One region of the Streptomyces sp. NPDC102441 genome, then DNA from elsewhere that is predicted to be linked to it. Evidence: riboswitches for the same ligand, from Rfam matches in the RefSeq annotation. Region 1 holds a riboswitch; the other holds the start of a gene.
The links. A riboswitch is a leader RNA that binds a small molecule or an ion and turns the genes downstream of it on or off. The one in region 1 is predicted to bind S-adenosylmethionine.
Positions count from the first base shown of each region.

Region 1 (9,410 bases):
GTGAGCACCAACCGGCCGTCCGCATCTGAGAACCCACAACACGACGACGCCGGCCCCCGGGAACGAATCCCGGGGGCCGGCGTCGTACAGGTACTGCGTGGAGCTGCTGATCCGAGGATCAGAAGTCCATGTCACCGCCCGGCATGCCGCCCGGAGCGGCCGCAGAGGCCTTCTCCGGCTTGTCGGCGATGACGGCCTCGGTGGTGAGGAAGAGCGCGGCGATGGACGCGGCGTTCTGCAGAGCGGAGCGCGTGACCTTCGCCGGGTCGATGATGCCCTCGGCGATCATGTCGACGTACTCGCCGGTCGCGGCGTTGAGGCCGTGACCGATCGGCAGGTTGCGCACCTTCTCGACGATGACTCCACCCTCGAGACCACCGTTGACGGCGATCTGCTTGAGCGGGGCCTCCAGCGCGAGCTTCACGGCGTTGGCGCCCGTGGCCTCGTCACCGGTCAGGTCGAGCTTCTCGAAGACGGCCGAGGCCTGGAGCAGAGCCACGCCACCACCGGCGACGATGCCCTCCTCGACGGCGGCCTTGGCGTTGCGCACCGCGTCCTCGATGCGGTGCTTGCGCTCCTTGAGCTCCACCTCGGTGGCGGCGCCGGCCTTGATGACGGCCACGCCGCCGGCCAGCTTCGCGAGGCGCTCCTGGAGCTTCTCGCGGTCGTAGTCCGAGTCGGAGTTCTCGATCTCGGCACGGATCTGCTTGACACGACCCTGAACCTGGTCGCTGTCACCGCCGCCGTCGACGATCGTCGTCTCGTCCTTGGTGATGACGACCTTGCGGGCGCTGCCGAGCAGGTCGACGCCGGCGTTCTCCAGCTTGAGGCCGACCTCCTCGGAGATGACGGTGCCACCGGTGAGGATGGCGATGTCGCCGAGCATGGCCTTGCGGCGGTCACCGAAGCCCGGAGCCTTGACGGCGACGGACTTGAAGGTGCCACGGATCTTGTTGACGACCAGCGTCGACAGAGCCTCGCCCTCGACGTCCTCCGCGATGATCAGCAGGGGCTTGCCCGACTGCATGACCTTCTCGAGCAGCGGAAGGAGGTCCTTCACGTTGCTGATCTTGGAGTTGACGATCAGGATGTACGGGTCGTCGAACGACGACTCCATGCGCTCCATGTCGGTGGCGAAGTACGCCGAGATGTAGCCCTTGTCGAAGCGCATACCCTCGGTGAGCTCGAGCTCCAGACCGAAGGTCTGGGACTCCTCGACGGTGATGACGCCTTCCTTGCCGACCTTGTCCATAGCCTCGGCGATCTTGGCGCCGATCTCGGTGTCGGCAGCGGAGATGGAGGCCGTCGAAGCGATCTGCTCCTTGGTCTCCACGTCCTTCGCCTGCTCCAGCAGAGCGGCGGAGACGGCCTCGACGGCCTTCTCGATGCCACGCTTCAGAGCCATCGGGTTGGCACCCGCGGCGACGTTGCGCAGGCCCTCGCGGACGAGAGCCTGGGCGAGAACGGTGGCGGTGGTCGTACCGTCGCCGGCGACGTCGTCCGTCTTCTTGGCGACCTCCTTGACCAGCTCCGCACCGATCTTCTCGTACGGGTCCTCGAGCTCGATCTCCTTGGCGATGGAAACACCATCGTTGGTGATCGTGGGCGCGCCCCACTTCTTCTCGAGGACGACGTTACGGCCCTTGGGGCCGAGGGTGACCTTGACGGCGTCGGCGAGCTGGTTCATCCCGCGCTCGAGACCGCGCCGTGCCTCCTCGTCGAACGCGATGATCTTGGCCATGTGAAGTGGTCCTCCCGGACAGGGGTGGATTTCTCCGGACCGAGAGGCGCCCGCGACGGACGGCCAGCGTGCTCAGTGGTTCCTTGCCCCACAGAGCCTGCGGGCCTCACCGGCCCGGTCCAAGTTTTCTGTCACTCTCACCTGGAGAGTGCTAACGCCAATGATTAGCACTCGACCCCTGCGAGTGCAAGCGTCCCCCTCCGGATGTGGACAACCTCGGGGGCGCGCCCGGGGCTGGACGGGGACGCACGTGAGGCCCGTACCCCTGGTGGAGGTACGGGCCTCACGTGCGTGAGTAGTGTCGTTGGCCGACCGCGCCGAGCTCAGCCGACGGCGAGCTTGACCATGTCCGCCTGCGGCCCCTTCTGGCCCTGCGAGATCTCGAATTCAACTCGCTGACCCTCTTCGAGGGTGCGGTACCCGTCCATCTGGATCGCGCTGTAGTGGACGAAAACATCCGCACCACCGTCGACCGCGATGAAGCCGTACCCCTTCTCCGCGTTGAACCACTTGACGGTGCCCTGAGCCATGCCTAACTCCCCTATTACTGGCCCTTGCACGAGCTCCGCACTTCGCGGGCCCGGGTCAGAAGTCACCCTCCGACAGGAGAGGGTGGCGTGCGCCGGAACGCGTCGACCGCGGCCGAATGTATCTGCCCAACTGCCCTCTGCAACAGGTCAATCGGACGAGAATTCTGGGCACACGCGACCGCACACTTTGGGGGAATTCAGGGGATTTCAGGGCAAGTCGGGCCTGACAAAGGCCACTTATGCCGCAAGGAGTGCACTCACTTTGGCTGCTTCTTGTCGCGGCCGGGCGCATTCTCATATGCGGGCGGCATGGGCAGCGGCGGGGACTTCCCCAACTGTACCGTGCTCAACCATGCAGAATGGCCCCCTCCGCTTCTCTCACGGAGGGGGCCACGGTGCTCACGTCATGCGGTCGGGCGGCTGATCGGCCCGCAGAGCCCGGTCAGCCTCCGGCGACGGCCGGGATGATCGAGACGCCCGCGCCGTCCGGGGTGGCCGCTTCCAGGCCGCCCTCGAAGCGCACGTCGTCGTCGTTGACGTACACGTTGACGAAGCGGCGCAGCTTGCCCTGGTCGTCCAGGACGCGGGCGCCGATGCCCGGGTGGTTCTGCTCCAGGGACGCGAGGACCTCGGAGAGGGTCGCGCCCTCGGCCGGGACCTCGGCCTGACCGCCCGTGTAGGTGCGGAGGATGGTGGGGATACGGACCTTGACGCTCATGTCGGTGCCTTCCTTCGGTCTCGGGTGGTCAGTTGGCGGCGGCGCCGAGGCCGGCGGCGCGGAACGCGTCCAGGCTGGGCCGGATCGTCGCCGACAGGCCGGTCGTCGGGGCGACCGCGTCGAGCGTCTTCAGCCCGTCTCCGGTGTTCAGGACGACGGTGGTCAGGGCCGGGTCCAGCAGGCCGGCGTCGATCAGCTTCTTCGTCACGCCGACCGTCACACCGCCCGCGGTCTCCGCGAAGATGCCCTCGGTGCGGGCCAGCAGCTTGATCGCGTCGACGACCTGCTCGTCGTTGACGTCCTCCACGGCGCCGCCGGTGCGCCGGGCGATGTCCAGGACGTACGGGCCGTCGGCCGGGTTGCCGATCGCCAGGGACTTGGCGATGGTGTTCGGCTTCTGCGGGCGCACGACGTCGTGGCCGGCCTTGAAGGCGGTGGAGACCGGGGAGCAGCCCTCGGCCTGCGCACCGAAGATCTTGTACGGCTTGTCCTCGACGAGGCCGAGCTTGATCAGCTCCTGCAGGCCCTTGTCGATCTTCGTGAGCTGCGAGCCGGACGCGATCGGGATGACGAGCTGGTCGGGCAGCCGCCAGCCGAGCTGCTCACAGATCTCGTACGCCAGGGTCTTGGAGCCCTCGCCGTAGTACGGCCGCAGGTTGACGTTGACGAAGCCCCAGCCCTCACCGAGCGGGTCGCCGATGAGCTCCGAGCAGAAGCGGTTGACGTCGTCGTAATTGCCCTCGATGCCGACCAGCTCGCCGCCGTACACCGCGGCCATGACGACCTTGCCCTGCTCCAGGTCGTGCGGGATGAACACGCAGGAGCGGAAGCCGGCGCGGGCGGCGGCGGCACCCACCGCACCGGCGAGGTTGCCGGTGGAGGAGCAGGAGAGTGTGGTGAATCCGAAGGCGCGGGCGGCCTCGACGGCGATGGCGACGACACGGTCCTTGAAGGAGTGCGTCGGGTTGCCGGAGTCGTCCTTGACGTACAGGCCACCGGTCACGCCCAGCTCGCGGGCGAGGTTGTCGGCCTTGACCAGCTTCGTGAAGCCGGGGTTGATGTTGGGCTTGTCCGCGACGTCGGAGGGGACAGGCAGCAGCGGCGCATAGCGCCAGATGTTGTCGGGACCCTCGGCGATGCGCTTCTTCAGCTCTTCGGGGGAGCCGCTCGGCAGGTCGTACGCCACTTCGAGCGGCCCGAAACAGGACACGCAGGCGAAAATGGGACCGAGCTCGAAACGCTCGCCGCATTCGCGGCAGGAAAGCGCTGCGGCGGGACCGAGGTCCACTGCGGAGGAATTGGAGTTTGCTGCAACTGTCTGCACGGCCATGATGGCGGAGGCCCTTTCTCCTCATCTTCCTTGCGACGTATTTCGCCACAAGACGGAATTGGCACCTTCCCTACCGTGACCTCGCGGTCGGCAGGAGGGTTGCCGGGACTTCGACGGGCCGTTCCCTCAGTCCCTCTGGATGAGCGCTATGGCACCGGACCATGGATCCGGGCGTTTTTTCGCGGACCGACCCCGACATGCGAGGGTCATCCGCGTTGTTCAAGACTGTAACCGAAGCACCGGACGATTGAGATAGTCGTCCGAACCGCGAGATGGATCACATACAGGGAGTATCGACCGTGCTGGAAGAGGTGGAACGCTGGCTGACCAGGCGTTCCTGGTCTGCTGCCGACCGCCCGCTCGACCGTCTCACAGCCGCGCGGGCGAAGGATCCGCACCGCTCGCGCGTGAGCGTCGTCCTGCCCGCTCTGAACGAGGAGGCGACGGTCGGCGCGATCGTCTCGGAGATCCGGCGCGAGCTGATGGAGAAGGTCCAGCTCGTCGACGAGCTGGTGGTGATCGACTCCGGATCCACCGACTCCACCGCCGACGCGGCGCGGCTGGCCGGTGCCCGGGTCGTGCACCGGGACGCCGTACTCCCCCGGATCCCGGCGCTCCCGGGCAAGGGCGAGGTCCTGTGGCGATCACTGCTGGTGACCAGCGGGGACATCGTCTGCTTCGTCGACGCGGACCTCAAGGACTTCTCCGCGGACTTCGTCTCCGGGATCGTCGGCCCACTGCTGACCGACCCGACGGTGCACTTCGTCAAGGCGATGTACGACCGGCCGCTCGGCGAAGCCGCGGGCCAGGGGGGCCGGGTGACCGAACTGGTGGCCCGCCCGCTGCTCAACCTGCACTGGCCGAGGCTGGCCGGCTTCGTCCAGCCGCTGGGCGGCGAGTACGCCGTGCGGCGCTCCCTGCTGGAGCAGCTCCCCTTCCCCGTAGGTTACGGAGTGGAGCTGGGCCTGCTGGTCGACGCGCTGCACACGGTCGGCCTGGACGCCCTGGCCCAGGTAGACGTCGGCGTACGCAAACACCGCCACCAGGACGGCCAGGCCCTCGGCCGAATGGCAGCCGCGATCTACCGCACGGCGCAGCTACGGCTCTCCCGGGGCGCCCTCGTACGTCCTGAGATCACCCAGTTCGAGCGGGGGCCCGGCGGATTCGTCCCGCGCACCCATGCGGTGGACACCGAGGAGAGGCCGCCGATGCGGGAGATCGCGGAGTACACGTCGCGGAACGCGGCGTAACGCCTCGTCGCGCCCGGCTCCGCGGGCGCTTCACGTTTGGCGGCTTCCCGAACGGGCTAGGTTCGGGTACATGGTCTCCGAGCACGCCGCCCAGGTACTCGTCGCGTCCAACCGCGGCCCCGTGTCGTACGCACTGCGGGAGGACGGCACGCTCGACTCGAAACGGGGCGGTGGCGGGCTGGTCTCCGGCCTCAGCGCCGTCGACGACAAGCTGTGGGTGTGTGCCGCCCTCGGCGACGGCGACCGCGAGGCGGTCCGGCTCGGGGTGTCCGAGCCCGGCGTCCGGATGCTCGACATCGACGCCGGGGTCCACGCCGACGCGTACAACGGCATCGCGAACTCGGTGCTCTGGTTCGTCCACCACATGATCTACCAGACTCCGGTGGAGCCCGTCTTCGACGCGGAGTTCCGCCGGCAGTGGGCCTCCTTCGAGACGTACAACCGGGCCTTCGCCCAGGCACTCGCCGAGGAGGCGGGCGAGGGCGCCTCGGTCCTGGTGCAGGACTACCACCTCTCGCTGGTCCCGGGAATGCTCCGCGAGCTCCGCCCCGACCTGCGGATCGGGCACTTCTCGCACACCCCCTGGGCGCCCGTCGACTACTTCAGGCTGCTGCCCGACGACATCGGCGAGCAGCTGCTCAGGGGCATCCTGGGCGCCGACCGCGCCGCGTTCCTGACCCGCCGCTGGGCGGACGCCTTCATCGGCTGCTGCACGGAGATCCTCGGCGGCACCGGCCGCACCCGGATCGGGGTGCACGGCCTGGGCGCCGACGCGGACTTCCTGCGCCGCCGCTCCCACGAGGCGGACGTGGACGAGCGCATGGAGCTCCTGCGGGAGCAGGTGGGCGTGGACAGGCGCACGATCGTGCGCGTGGACCGCACGGAGCTCTCCAAGAACATCGTCCGCGGACTGCACGCCTACCGGGCACTGCTGGAGGAGCGCCCCGAATGGCGCGAGCGCGTGGTGCACATCGCCTTCGCCTACCCCTCACGCCAGGACCTCGCGGTCTACCGCGAATACACGGCGGAGGTCCAGCGGGTCGCCGACTCCGTGAACGCGGACTACGGCACGGAGGGCTGGACTCCGGTCCTGCTCCACGTCGACGACGACTTCGCCCGCTCCCTCGCGGCGTACCGGCTGGCGGACGTGGCCCTGGTCAACCCGATCCGTGACGGCATGAACCTGGTCGCCAAGGAGGTCCCGGTCGTCTCGGACCACGGCTGCGCGCTCGTGCTCTCCCGCGAGGCGGGGGCGTACGAGGAGCTGGGCGAGGACGCGATCGTGGTCAACCCGTACGACGTGTCGGCCACGGCGGCCGCGCTGCACGAGGCGCTCACGATGGATCCCGACGAGCGGGGCGCCCGCTCGAAGCGCCTGGCCACTGCTGCGACGGCACTTCCGCCGCAGCAGTGGTTCCTGGACCAGCTCGACGCGCTGCGGGACTAGGCCAGGACCTAGAGCGATGTGATCTGCCGGGCAATGGAGCGGAGCAGATCCGCCACCGCTGCCGGGCCCGGCAGCAACAGGTCGGCGCGCTCGGCGAGTTCGGGGACCCCGGTGCCGCTGCACACCAGCAGGCCTGCGGTCCCCTCGGCGCGGAGCTTCTCCACGGCGGCGTACGCGGCGAGGTCGCCGAGGTCGTCGCCGGCGTACAGCACCGCCTCCGCGCCGGTCTCCTTCACGTACTCCTCCAGCGCCACACCCTTGTCCATGCCGGGCGGGCGCAGCTCCAGGACGAGGCGGCCCGGTTCGACGATCAGGCCGTGCCGCTCGGCCAGGCTGCCCAGCGGGGCACGCAGGGCCTCGAAGGCGGCCTGCGGGTCGGAGGCGCGGCGGGTGTGCACGGCGACCGCACGGCCGCCCTTCTCCTCGACCCAGATGCCGCTGTCCGCGCCGTCCAGCACTGCGGGGAGCGCGGCACGGACGGCTTCCACCCCGGGGTCGGGCGCCGGGGCGTGGACGGTGGCGGTGGCGGCGTCCCAGCGTTCGGCACCGTAGTGGCCGAGGACGACGAGGTGGTCAAGGCCCGGCGCTCCGGCGAAGCCGCCGTACCGCACGGCCGTGTCCGCCGGGCGGCCCGTGATCACGGCGACGGCGGCGACCTGGGGGGCGAGCGCGGAGAGAGCCGGGACGACGTCGGGGTGGGCCCGGGACTGCTCCGGGTCCGGGACGATGTCGGCGAGCGTGCCGTCGAAGTCCAGCGCGACGACCGCGCCGGCGGGTCGGGCGAGGAGTGCGGCGAGGCCTTCGCGGCCGGCCTGGGTGGACGGGGTCGGGAGGGGGTGTGCCGAATTGCCCATGGCCCGAGCGTATCTGTGAGCAGGGCCAGATCCAGCCCCACCGGCCTTTGAGGCGCGGAGCCCCGGCAGGCCCGGCCTCAGCGGCGGCCGCGCCTCGCGTCCCGGACCCGCCGCAGCCGGTTCACCGTCACCGGGTCCGCCTCCAGCGCCCGCCGGTCGTCCAGGAGCGCGTTGAGCAGCTGGTAGTAGCGGACCGGTGAGATGCCCAGCTCTTCCCGGACCGCCCGCTCCTTCGCTCCCGGGCCCGCCCAGGAGCGCCGCTCCAGGGCCAGCACCGCGCGCTCCTGGCCGGAGAGCGGGGCAGCGGAGTCGGGGGAGGCAGCGGAGTCGGGGGAGTCGGAATGGCCGGCGGTCATATGAACCAACCTACTCGGCGCTCTCCGCCTGCCGGGCCTCGGTCGCGACGTCCACGAGCACACTCTCCGGGCTGCCGCCGGGCTCGACCGTGGAACCGATCTTCTCCTTGATGGACTCGCTGACCTGCGCCCACGACGTCTTGCCGAACGGGTACAGCTGCGAGTTCGGCAGTGCCGACAGGAACTCGTGCAGCGACTTGTGCTTGCTGTCGGCCTCCATCGCGGCCGACGCACTGCTGGTCACGGGAAGCAGGTCGTACTGGTCGGCGAAGGCGAGCACGTTCTCGTCCGCGTAGGCGAAGTCGAGGAACTTGCCTATCTCGGCCCGGTGACCGTTCTGCTTGAAGCCCATCATCCAGTCGGCCACGCCCATCGAGCCCTTGCTCGGCCCGTCGATCCCGGGCAGCGGCACCATGCCGACCTCGATGCCCTTCTTCTCCGCCTCCTGCATCAGAGTCGGATGGCCGTTGAGCATGCCCACGTCGCCGTCGGTGAACGCGTCGAAGGCCTTCGCCCGGTCGAGCTTCCCAGGGGCGACGGGGCCGGTGAGGCCCTTGCCGACGAGGTCGTTCTTCAACCACTGGAAGGTGGCTATGTTGGCCGGGGAGTCGATGTTGTAGTTGCCGACCTCGTCCGTGTATCCGCCGCCCCCGCTGAGCATCCACATCAGGGTCTCGGCCTGGGACTCCTCCTGGCCGAGCGGCAGGGCGAAGGGGTATTCCACGCCACGCTGCTTCAGTGCGGTGGCGTCGCTCCGGATGTCGTCCCGGGTCTGCGGTGCGCCGAGGCCCGCCTTGGCGAACAGGCCCTTGTTGTAGAAGAGGAGCCGGGTGCTGGCCACGAACGGGAGGCCGTACAGACTGCTGTCGACCTCGCCCGCGTCGGTGAGCGAGGGCAGGAAGTTGGACGCGGTGCGGATGGAGATCATGTCGTCGGCGGCGTAGAGCTTGCCCGCCTCGGCGTAGTCGGCGTACGCCCCGATCTGTGCGATGTCGGGCGCCTTGCCGGCCTTCACCATCTCGGCGACCTCGCGGTCGACGTCCTTCCAGGAGTAGACGCTGACCTCGACCTCGATGCCGGGGTTGGCCTTCTCGAACTTCCCCGCGACGTCGTCCCAGTACTTCTGTGAGCTGTTCTCCGCGCCGGTGCCGTAGTCGGCCGCGACCAGCCGCAGGGTGACGTCG
Region 1 is NZ_JBIWKH010000018.1:150,384-159,793, reverse strand. Features, by position in the region: gene groL (chaperonin GroEL) at 119-1,741, opposite strand; gene ACIREO_RS33430 (cold-shock protein) at 2,065-2,271, opposite strand; gene ACIREO_RS33425 (MoaD/ThiS family protein) at 2,714-2,989, opposite strand; gene thrC (threonine synthase) at 3,018-4,319, opposite strand; SAM riboswitch class I at 4,338-4,465, opposite strand; gene ACIREO_RS33415 (glucosyl-3-phosphoglycerate synthase) at 4,619-5,569, shown strand; gene ACIREO_RS33410 (trehalose-6-phosphate synthase) at 5,640-7,016, shown strand; gene otsB (trehalose-phosphatase) at 7,025-7,870, opposite strand; gene ACIREO_RS33400 (DUF3263 domain-containing protein) at 7,948-8,226, opposite strand; gene ACIREO_RS33395 (ABC transporter substrate-binding protein) at 8,237-9,410, opposite strand, start outside.

Region 2 (9,410 bases), on a different contig from region 1:
AGGTCGTCGGGAGCGACGGCGAGACGATGACACCGTTCGACAACGGCTTCGGCGACTGGAATCTGGCCTGGGACGCCTGGCAGAAGGGCAGCGCCCTGCACAGCGGCGGCGGCACCTCCGACCCGGGCACCGATGTCCGGACGGCGCGGCTGCGCCCCCAGGTCTGACCCGCCCGGGAGTGCGCCGCGCCCCGGAAGGACACCGCGGAGGGGTTCGGGGCCCCTCCGCCGCCTCAGGCCTCCACGGAGAGCCTGTGGCGCAGCAGGGAGGCCAGCGCGTCCGCGAAGTCGACCGGGTCCACCGGATGCGTCACAGCGGCGTCCGCACGGCTCCACGTGGCCAGCCAGGCGTCCTGCGGGCGTCCGATCAGCAGCAGGACGGGCGGGCAGTCGAAGATCTCGTCCTTGATCTGCCGGCAGACGCCCATGCCGCCCGCGGGGGCCGTCTCGCCGTCCAGCACGCAGACGTCGACACCGCCCCGGTCCAGCGCGCTCAGGACGGCGGGCAGGGTGGCGCACTCCAGGAACTCGACCGGCGGCACGTCCGCCGCAGGCCTGCGCCCGGCTGCCAGCCTCACCTGCTCGCGGGTGTTGGCGTCGTCGCTGTAGACCAGGACCGTGGCGGTCGGCTGCATTGTTCCTCCGTGACGTCTGTGTCTTCGGGGCTCTCCGGGCATGAACCGATGGGCGGATCGTACTCCGGCGGACTGCCTGTCAGCACCGGTAAGGACAGCGATTCGATGGGCCGTTCGGTGAGGACACAGGCCTCTGACACACCGAACGGCACCCCCGGGAGTGAGGGCGGGATAAGCGACCGACATAATGTCGGTCGTGGCGACAGCAACGACAGTAGAAACCGGGCACGCGCACCCGTCGGTCAATCGACCGAACCTCACCAGCGTCGGAACCATCATCTGGTTGAGTTCCGAGCTGATGTTCTTCGCGGCCCTCTTCGCGATGTACTTCACCCTGCGATCGGTGATGGGACCCGATCACTGGAAGGAGATGGCTCACCATCTGAACTTCCCGTTCTCGGCGACGAACACCACGATCCTGGTGCTTTCCTCTCTCACCTGCCAGCTCGGCGTTTTCGCCGCGGAGCGGGGCGATGTGAAGAAGCTCCGCACCTGGTTCATCATCACGTTCGTGATGGGTTCGATCTTCATCGGAGGCCAGGTCCTCGAGTACACCGAGCTGGTCAAGGAGGCGGGGCTCTCCCTGTCCTCCGACCCGTACGGTTCGGTGTTCTACCTGACGACCGGCTTCCACGGTCTGCATGTGACAGGCGGGCTCATCGCCTTCCTGCTCGTCCTGGGCAGGACATACGCGGCCTCGAGATTCACCCACGAGCAGGCCACCGCCGCCATCGTCGTGTCCTATTACTGGCACTTCGTCGATGTCGTCTGGATCGGTCTGTTCGCCACGATCTACATGATCAAGTAACCGGGCTCGCACCCACCCATCATCGACGCAGAAGATCCTGACACCGGGGTAATCCGTGAAAAAGCTCTCCGCACGACGACGCCATCCGCTGGCGGCGGTCGTCGTACTACTCCTCGCGCTGGCGGCTACCGGGGGGCTGTACGCCGCGTTCGCGCCTGCGGGTAAGGCGCAGGCCGACGAAACCGCCCAGTCCCTCGCCATCGACGAGGGCAAGAAGCTCTACTCCGTGGGCTGCGCCAGCTGCCACGGATCCGGCGGTCAGGGCACCACCGACGGGCCGTCCCTCGTGGGCGTCGGCTCCGCCGCCGTCGACTTCCAGGTCGGTACCGGACGCATGCCGGCTCAGCAGCCGGGCGCCCAGATCCCGAAGAAGAAGGTCATCTACTCCCAGGCCGAGATCGACCAGCTCGCGGCGTACGTCGCGTCCCTGGGCGCCGGTCCGATCACGCCGACCGGAAGCCAGGTCGACCCCGCGGGCGCGGACGTGGCCAAGGGCGGTGACCTGTTCCGCACCAACTGCGCGCAGTGCCACAACTTCACCGGCAAGGGCGGCGCGCTGACGGACGGCAAGTACGCCCCGGACCTCGAAGGCGTGAGCCCGAAGCACATCTACGAGGCCATGCAGACCGGCCCGCAGAGCATGCCCTCCTTCCCGGACAGCACCATGCCCGAGCAGGAGAAGAAAGACATCATCGCGTACATCAAGACCGTCAACGGTGATGAGTCCGAGGACCCCGGAGGGCTCTCGCTCGGTGGCCTCGGCCCCGTCAGTGAAGGTCTCTTCGGCTGGATCTTCGGCCTGGGCGGCCTGGTCGCCATCGCCGTATGGGTCGCGGCCCACACCGCTAAGGCCAAGAAGTCATGAGTAGCCAACAGATTCCAGAAGAGAACCTGCCGGTAGAGCAGGGCACCGCGCACGGCGCGGTAGAGGGTGCGGGCGACCCGTTCGCCGACCCGGGGCTGCCGGCCCACAGGCCGCGCATCCAGGACATCGACGAACGAGCCGCGAACCGCTCCGAGCGGGCCGTCGCCTTCATGTTCACGCTGTCCATGCTGGCGACGGTCGGCTTCATCGCCTCGTACGTCATCTTCCCGGTCGACCAGATCGTCTACATCTGGCCGTTCGGCCATGTGAGCGCGCTCAACTTCTCCCTGGGCCTGACCCTGGGCCTGGCGCTCTTCCTCATCGGCGCGGGCGCCGTCCACTGGGCGCGCACCCTGATGTCCGACGTGGAGGTCGCCGACGACCGGCACGCCATCGAGGCGGAGCCCGAGGTCAAGGCCAAGGTCATGGCCGACTTCGCGGCCGGCGCCAAGGAGTCCGCGCTCGGACGGCGGAAGCTGATCCGCAACACCATGTTCGGTGCGCTGGCCCTGGTGCCGCTCTCCGGTGTGGTGCTGCTGCGCGACCTCGGCCCGCTGCCGGAGAAGAAGCTCCGCAAGACGCTGTGGGCCAAGGGCAAGCAGCTCGTCAACATGAACACCATGGAGCCGCTGCGTCCCGAGGACATCGTCGTCGGTTCGCTGACCTTCGCCATGCCCGAGGGCCTGGAGGAGGACGCGCACGACTTCCAGTCGCAGATCGCCAAGGCCGCCCTGATGATCATCCGCATCGAGCCGGACAACATCAAGGACAAGCAGGAGCGCGAGTGGGCCCACGAGGGAATCGTGGCCTTCTCCAAGATCTGCACCCACGTCGGCTGCCCGATCAGCCTGTACGAGCAGCAGACGCATCACGTGCTCTGCCCGTGCCACCAGTCCACCTTCGACCTCTCCGACGGCGCCCGCGTCATCTTCGGTCCGGCCGGTCACGCCCTTCCGCAGCTGCAGATCGGTGTGAACAGCGAGGGCAACCTCGAGGCGCTCGGTGACTTCGAAGAGCCCGTCGGTCCTGCCTTCTGGGAGCGCGGATGAGTACTGCGACGGAAACACAACGCAAGGCGCCCGCCGGTGAGCGGGTGGCCGACTGGGCGGACGGCCGGCTCGGCATCTACGGCCTGGCCAAGGCCAACATGCGCAAGATCTTCCCGGACCACTGGTCCTTCATGCTCGGTGAGATCTGCCTCTACAGCTTCATCATCATCATCCTCACGGGTGTGTATCTGACGCTGTTCTTCCACCCGAGCATGAACGAGGTCGTCTACCACGGCTCGTACGAGCCGATGCAGGGCATCCGGATGTCCGAGGCCTACGCCTCGACGCTGGACATCAGCTTCGACGTCCGCGGTGGTCTGCTCGTCCGGCAGATCCACCACTGGGCAGCGGTGATCTTCCTCGCCGGCATGTTCGTGCACATGTTCCGGGTGTTCTTCACCGGCGCGTACCGCAAGCCGCGTGAGATCAACTGGCTGTTCGGCTTCCTGCTGTTCGTCCTCGGCATGTTCACCGGGTTCACCGGCTACTCGCTCCCGGACGACCTGCTCTCCGGCACGGGTGTGCGCTTCACACAGGGCGCCATCCTGTCGATGCCGATCGTCGGTACGTACATCTCGATGTTCCTGTTCGGCGGGGAGTTCCCCGGGACGGACATCATCGCGAGGTTCTACTCGATCCACATCCTGCTGCTGCCCGGCATCATGCTCGGGCTCGTGGTCGGCCACCTCATCCTGGTCTTCTTCCACAAGCACACGCAGTTCGCGGGTCCGGGCAAGACGAACAAGAACGTCGTCGGCATGCCGCTGCTGCCGGTGTACATGGCGAAGGCCGGCGGTTTCTTCTTCCTGGTCTTCGGCTTCATCGCGATCATCGCGGCGATCGCCTCGATCAACCCGATCTGGGCGCTCGGCCCCTACCGGCCCGACCAGGTGTCCACGGGCGCCCAGCCGGACTGGTACATGGGCTTCGCCGAAGGCTTCGTGCGTGTGATGCCTGGCTGGGAGATCAACCTCTGGGGCCACACGCTGGTCCTCGGGGTGCTGATCCCACTGGTCCTCTTCGGTGTGATCCTCGGGGCGCTCGCGCTCTATCCGTTCATCGAGTCCTGGATCACCGGGGACAAGCGCGAGCACCACATCCTGGACAAGCCGCGCAACGCTCCGACCCGCACCGGACTGGGCGTCGCCTGGGTGACGATCTACTTCGTCATGCTGATCGGCGGCGGCAACGACATCTGGGCGACCCACTTCAGTCTGTCGCTCAACGCGATCAGCTGGTTCGTACGGATCGCCTTCTTCGTCGGCCCGGTCCTGGCGTTCGTCGCCACCCGGCGGATCTGCCTCGGCCTCCAGCGCCGCGACAAGGAGAAGGTGCTGCACGGACGCGAGTCCGGCACCATCAAGCGCCTGCCGCACGGTGAGTTCGTCGAGATCCACGAGCCGCTCAGCCAGGGCCAGCTGCACACGCTCACGGCGCACGAGCAGTACAAGCCGGTCGAGATCGGCCCGACGGTCGACGAGAACGGTGTCGAGCGCAAGCCGTCGGTGCTGCAGAAGGTGCGGGCCAGGCTCAGCAGGAGCTACTTCGGCGAGGACAACCAGATCGCCAAGCCCACCTCCGAGGAGTACAAGGAGATCACCAGCGGCCACGGCCACCACTGATCACCTCAGCTGAACGCCACAGCGGGAGCCCCGTCCATCCGATGGACGGGGCTCTTCGCTGTCCCCGGGCCTGGATAGGGTGGGAGGCATCCTTGTACCGGCTGTGGACCCCCAGGAGCGGACCATGAACGTTGTGACCCCGGACGGCGGCGACAGCGTGGCGGACCGAACCTGGCCCGGCGTGCTGACCCCCCTGCTGCGCGGCGAGAACCTCGGCGCGGACGACACCGCGTGGGCCATGGACCGCATCATGAGCGGTGAGGCCACGGACGTGCAGATCGCCGGCTTCGCCGTCGCGCTGCGGGCCAAGGGCGAGACCGTGGACGAGGTCACCGGACTCGTCCGCGCCATGTACGGGCACGCCCACACCATCGAGGTTCCCGGCCGCACGGTCGACATCGTGGGCACCGGCGGCGACATGGCCAAGACGGTCAACATCTCCACCATGTCGGCGATCGTCGTCGCGGGGACGGGCGCCAAGGTCGTCAAGCACGGCAACCGGGCCTCCTCCTCGGCGAGCGGGGCCTCCGACGTGCTGGAGAAGCTCGGCGTCAACCTCGAACTGACCCCGCAGCGCGTGGTCGCCGTGGCCGAGGAGGCGGGCATCACCTTCTGCTTCGCCGTGAAGTTCCACCCCGCCCTGCGGTACGCCGCCAGGGCGCGCAAGGAGCTCGGCACGCAGACCACCTTCAACATCCTGGGCCCGCTCACCAACCCGGCCCGGGTGCGCTCCCAGGCCGTCGGGGTCGCCGACCCGAAGATGGCGCCCATCGTCGCGGGTGTGCTGGCGGACCGGGGGAATTCGGCGCTCGTCTTCCGGGGTGACGACGGCCTCGACGAGCTGACCACCACGGCGACCTCGCGGGTCTGGATCGTCCGCGACGGCAGCGTCCGCGAGGAGGCCTTCGACCCGCGCGACGTCGGCCTGGACCTGGTCCCCGTCCAGGCGCTGCGCGGCGCGGACGCCTCGTACAACGCGGATGTGGCCCGTCGGCTGCTCGACGGGGAGACCGGCCCCGTACGCGACGCGGTGCTGCTCAACTCCGCTGCCGCGCTGGTCGCTCTGGACCCGGGCGAGGGCACGCTGGACGAGCAGCTCTCGGCGGGTATCGCGCGGGCCGCGGAGTCGGTCGACTCGGGCGCCGCCAAGCGCGCGCTGGAGCGCTGGGTGGCGGCCAGCAACGCCTGAGGGCGCGGAGCTGGTGTGAGCAAGGGCGCAGTCCGGATCGCGGACTGCGCCCTTGCGCGTGGCCGTCGGTATGGCAAGATGCTGCGCAGGTCATGAGTGACAGCGACTACGGCCCCGGCCCGCTGTCCGGCAACCCTCCGTCCGTGGCGGGGTGCCCCGGGTGAAGACCAGGCCGCAGGCAGCGAGGTCTGTGGCAAGCGCGGGCCCCTCGGCATCGTTGGATGCCACCCCTTGGGGTCCTGGTCCCAGGGAGCCTTCTGTGAGCAAGCGAATGCGATAGGGCTCTACGCCCTGCTCCGCACACCTCTTCTCTTTCGTTCCCCGCGCTGCCGCGCACTGTCGCCGGCGCGAGGATTTCGCCTGTCTCTTACGGGAGTTCGCCATGTCTGTCTCCACCGCTGCCGTCGACCAGTCCGTCTGTGCCCCGCTGCCGGTTCTGGGTGCCGATGTCATCGTTCCTCTCGTGACGGGCGGGGACGTCACCTATGCCGCCCTCGACTACGCGGCCAGCGCCCCGGCTCTCCAGCGGGTGTGGGACGACGTGGCCGCCTACGCCCCGTACTACGGCAGCGTGCACCGTGGTGCCGGATACCTCTCGCAGCTCTCCACAGACCTGTTCGAGGGCAGCCGCGAGACCGTCGCGGAGTTCCTCGGCTGCCGGGCCGATGACCAGGTGGTCTTCACCCGCTCGACGACCGACTCCCTCAACCTGCTCGCCGCCGCACTGCCCGCCGACTGCCAGGTGTTCGTGTTCGAGACCGAGCACCACGCCTCGCTGCTGCCCTGGCGCGACGCCCGGGTGACCTGCCTCGACGCCCCGCGCACCCCCGGCCAGGCCGTCGCCACGCTGGAGCGCGCCCTGGCCGGCCGGAAGCCCAATGGCCCCGCACTGGTCTGCGTGACCGGCGCGTCCAACGTCACCGGTGAGCTGTGGCCGGTGCGGGAACTGGCCGCCGCCGCCCACGCGCACGGGGCGCGGATCGTGCTCGACGCGGCGCAGCTCGCGCCCCACCACCCCGTGGACATCGCCGAGCTGGACGTCGACTGGGTCGCCTTCTCAGGGCACAAGCTGTACGCGCCCTTCGGCTCGGGCGTCCTCGCGGGCCGGGCGGACTGGCTGGTGGACGCGGAGCCGTACCTCGCGGGCGGTGGCGCCTCCCGCAAGGTCGCCCGGCGTGCCGACGGCGGAGTGGACGTCGAGTGGCACACCACCGCGGCCCGGCACGAGGCCGGATCGCCCAACGTCATCGGCGTCTACTCCATCGCCGCCGCTTGCAAGGCCCTGACCGAGGCCGGGTTCGACCGCCTGGTCACCCGGGAACAGCAGCTGGTGACGCGGGTCCTCGAAGGACTCGCCGACGTTCCCGAGGTCAAGGTGCTCTCGCTCTTCGGTGACGACGCCCCGAGGGTCGGCGTCATCTCCTTCGTGGTCGAGGGATGGAACAGCTCGCACTTCGCCGCGGCGCTCTCCGCGGAGTACGGCATCGGGGTGCGGGACGGACTGTTCTGCGCGCACCCGCTGGTGCGGACCCTGCTGGGCAGTGAGCCGCAGGACCCGGGCGAGTGCGGCGCGCCGGAGGCCGGGCCGGGGGAGAGGTCCCTCAACGCCATCCGGGTGAGCTTCGGTGCCGGTACGCCGGACGAGCACATCGAGCGGTTCCTGGGCGCCGTCCGCGAGCTGGTGAGCAAGGGCGCCCGCTGGACCTACCGCACCGAGGAGGGCCGCTGCGTGCCCGACCGGGGCACCGCGCAGGTCTGAGCCGGTCCGGACACGGCTCCGGCCGGGGACGGGAGGCGTCGTGCCCCGTCCCCGGCCGGAGCCGTACGCCTTTCCTGTGGCCTCAGGCGTCGAGGCCGATGGCGAAGGCCGCCTCGAGGTCGTGCTGCGAGTACGTGCGGAAGGCGACATGGGTGTCGGTGCCCTCGACGCCCTGGATCTTGCTGATCCGGCCCGGGATGACATCGGCCAGATCGTCGTGCCGGGCCACCCGGACCATGGCGATCAGGTCGTACGTACCGGTGACCGAGAAGACCTCGCTGACACTGTCCAGCGCGGCGATGGCCTCCGCGATCTCGGGAATCCGGTCCACGCTGGTTTTGATGAGCACGATCGCGGTGATCACGGCTGGCTTTCTCCCTCGGTGGCCGTGGCTGGAGACTTCACTCTAGTCCCCCGGAACCGCACCCAGGCGTAGAGGAACCCGGCCGCGAAACCCGCCACGTGCGCCAGGTACGCCACGCCCGGGCCGCTGCCGGCGCTCCGCGCGGCCAGCCACTGCAGCACGAACCAGAACACGAGCACGATCCAGGCGGGGAACCGCAGCGGAAGGAAGAAGAGGAAGGGGAAGAGGCTGGTGACCCGGGCCTTCGGGAAGAGGTAGAGGAAGGCGCCGAGCACCGCGGAGATCGCCCCCGACGCGCCGACCAGCGTCTGGTCGGAGTCCGCGTGCACCACCGCGTACGCCACGAGGGCGAAGTAGCCGCACGCGAGATAGAAAAAGGTGAACTCGGTGCGGCCCATGCGCTCCTCGGCCATCGCGCCGAACACGTACAGGAAGAGCAGGTTGCCCAGCAGGTGCAGCCAGCTGCCGTGGACGAAGAGCGCGGTCAGCGGGGTCAGGACCGCGTGGGCGGAGCCGGCCATGAGCTCGCTGGGGATCACGCCCCACCGCTCGAAGTACCCGGCCTGGGCGGCCAGGAGCGCGTCGGCGCTGCCGTAGACCGGATTGAACCCGGAGAGCGGACTGAGCAGGAACACCGCACAGCACAGCGCGATCAGCCCGTACGTGACCGGGGCGCCGCCCGCCGCTGCCGCGGCCCGGAGCTCTCCGGCCCGCCTCCGCCAGTGGACTTCCCGCCGATCGGTCACGTACAGAGCATGACGCACCAGGTGAGAACGGGACAGACCGCCTCGCCGTGTCGATAGGTATGCGCAAGGCCGTAGGGTTGCGGCAGGACATCCGCAGTTCGACGGCGCACCGCGAGATCGAAGACCTGGGCACGCACGAGACTCGAGAACGACGAAAGAGGACGCAACGATGACGACGGTTCCCCAGCCGACGGACGCGACGCGCTGGCGCTGCACGCTCTGCGGCAACCTCACCCGTTTCGACGTGACGCGGTCCTCGAAGGTCGTGGAGTACGTGCATCTCGACCTGGCCGGGGAGTCGAGTATCGAGGAGCGCGAGGTGGTCAGTGAGACCATCGAGTCGGTGCGCTGTCGTTGGTGCAACGCCGTGGACC
Region 2 is NZ_JBIWKH010000006.1:250,064-259,473, forward strand. Features, by position in the region: gene ACIREO_RS15265 (Ig-like domain-containing protein) at 1-167, shown strand, start outside; gene ACIREO_RS15270 (hypothetical protein) at 233-634, opposite strand; gene ACIREO_RS15275 (heme-copper oxidase subunit III) at 822-1,442, shown strand; gene ACIREO_RS15280 (c-type cytochrome) at 1,498-2,307, shown strand; gene ACIREO_RS15285 (Rieske 2Fe-2S domain-containing protein) at 2,304-3,356, shown strand; gene ACIREO_RS15290 (cytochrome bc complex cytochrome b subunit) at 3,353-4,978, shown strand; gene trpD (anthranilate phosphoribosyltransferase) at 5,103-6,167, shown strand; SAM riboswitch class IV at 6,256-6,373, shown strand; gene ACIREO_RS15300 (aminotransferase class V-fold PLP-dependent enzyme) at 6,550-7,926, shown strand; gene ACIREO_RS15305 (Lrp/AsnC family transcriptional regulator) at 8,009-8,290, opposite strand; gene ACIREO_RS15310 (rhomboid family intramembrane serine protease) at 8,287-9,054, opposite strand; gene ACIREO_RS15315 (hypothetical protein) at 9,206-9,410, shown strand, end outside.
Region 2: it holds a riboswitch for S-adenosylmethionine, as region 1 does, so the genes downstream of both, ACIREO_RS15300 (aminotransferase class V-fold PLP-dependent enzyme) here and thrC (threonine synthase) in region 1, are expected to answer to the same signal.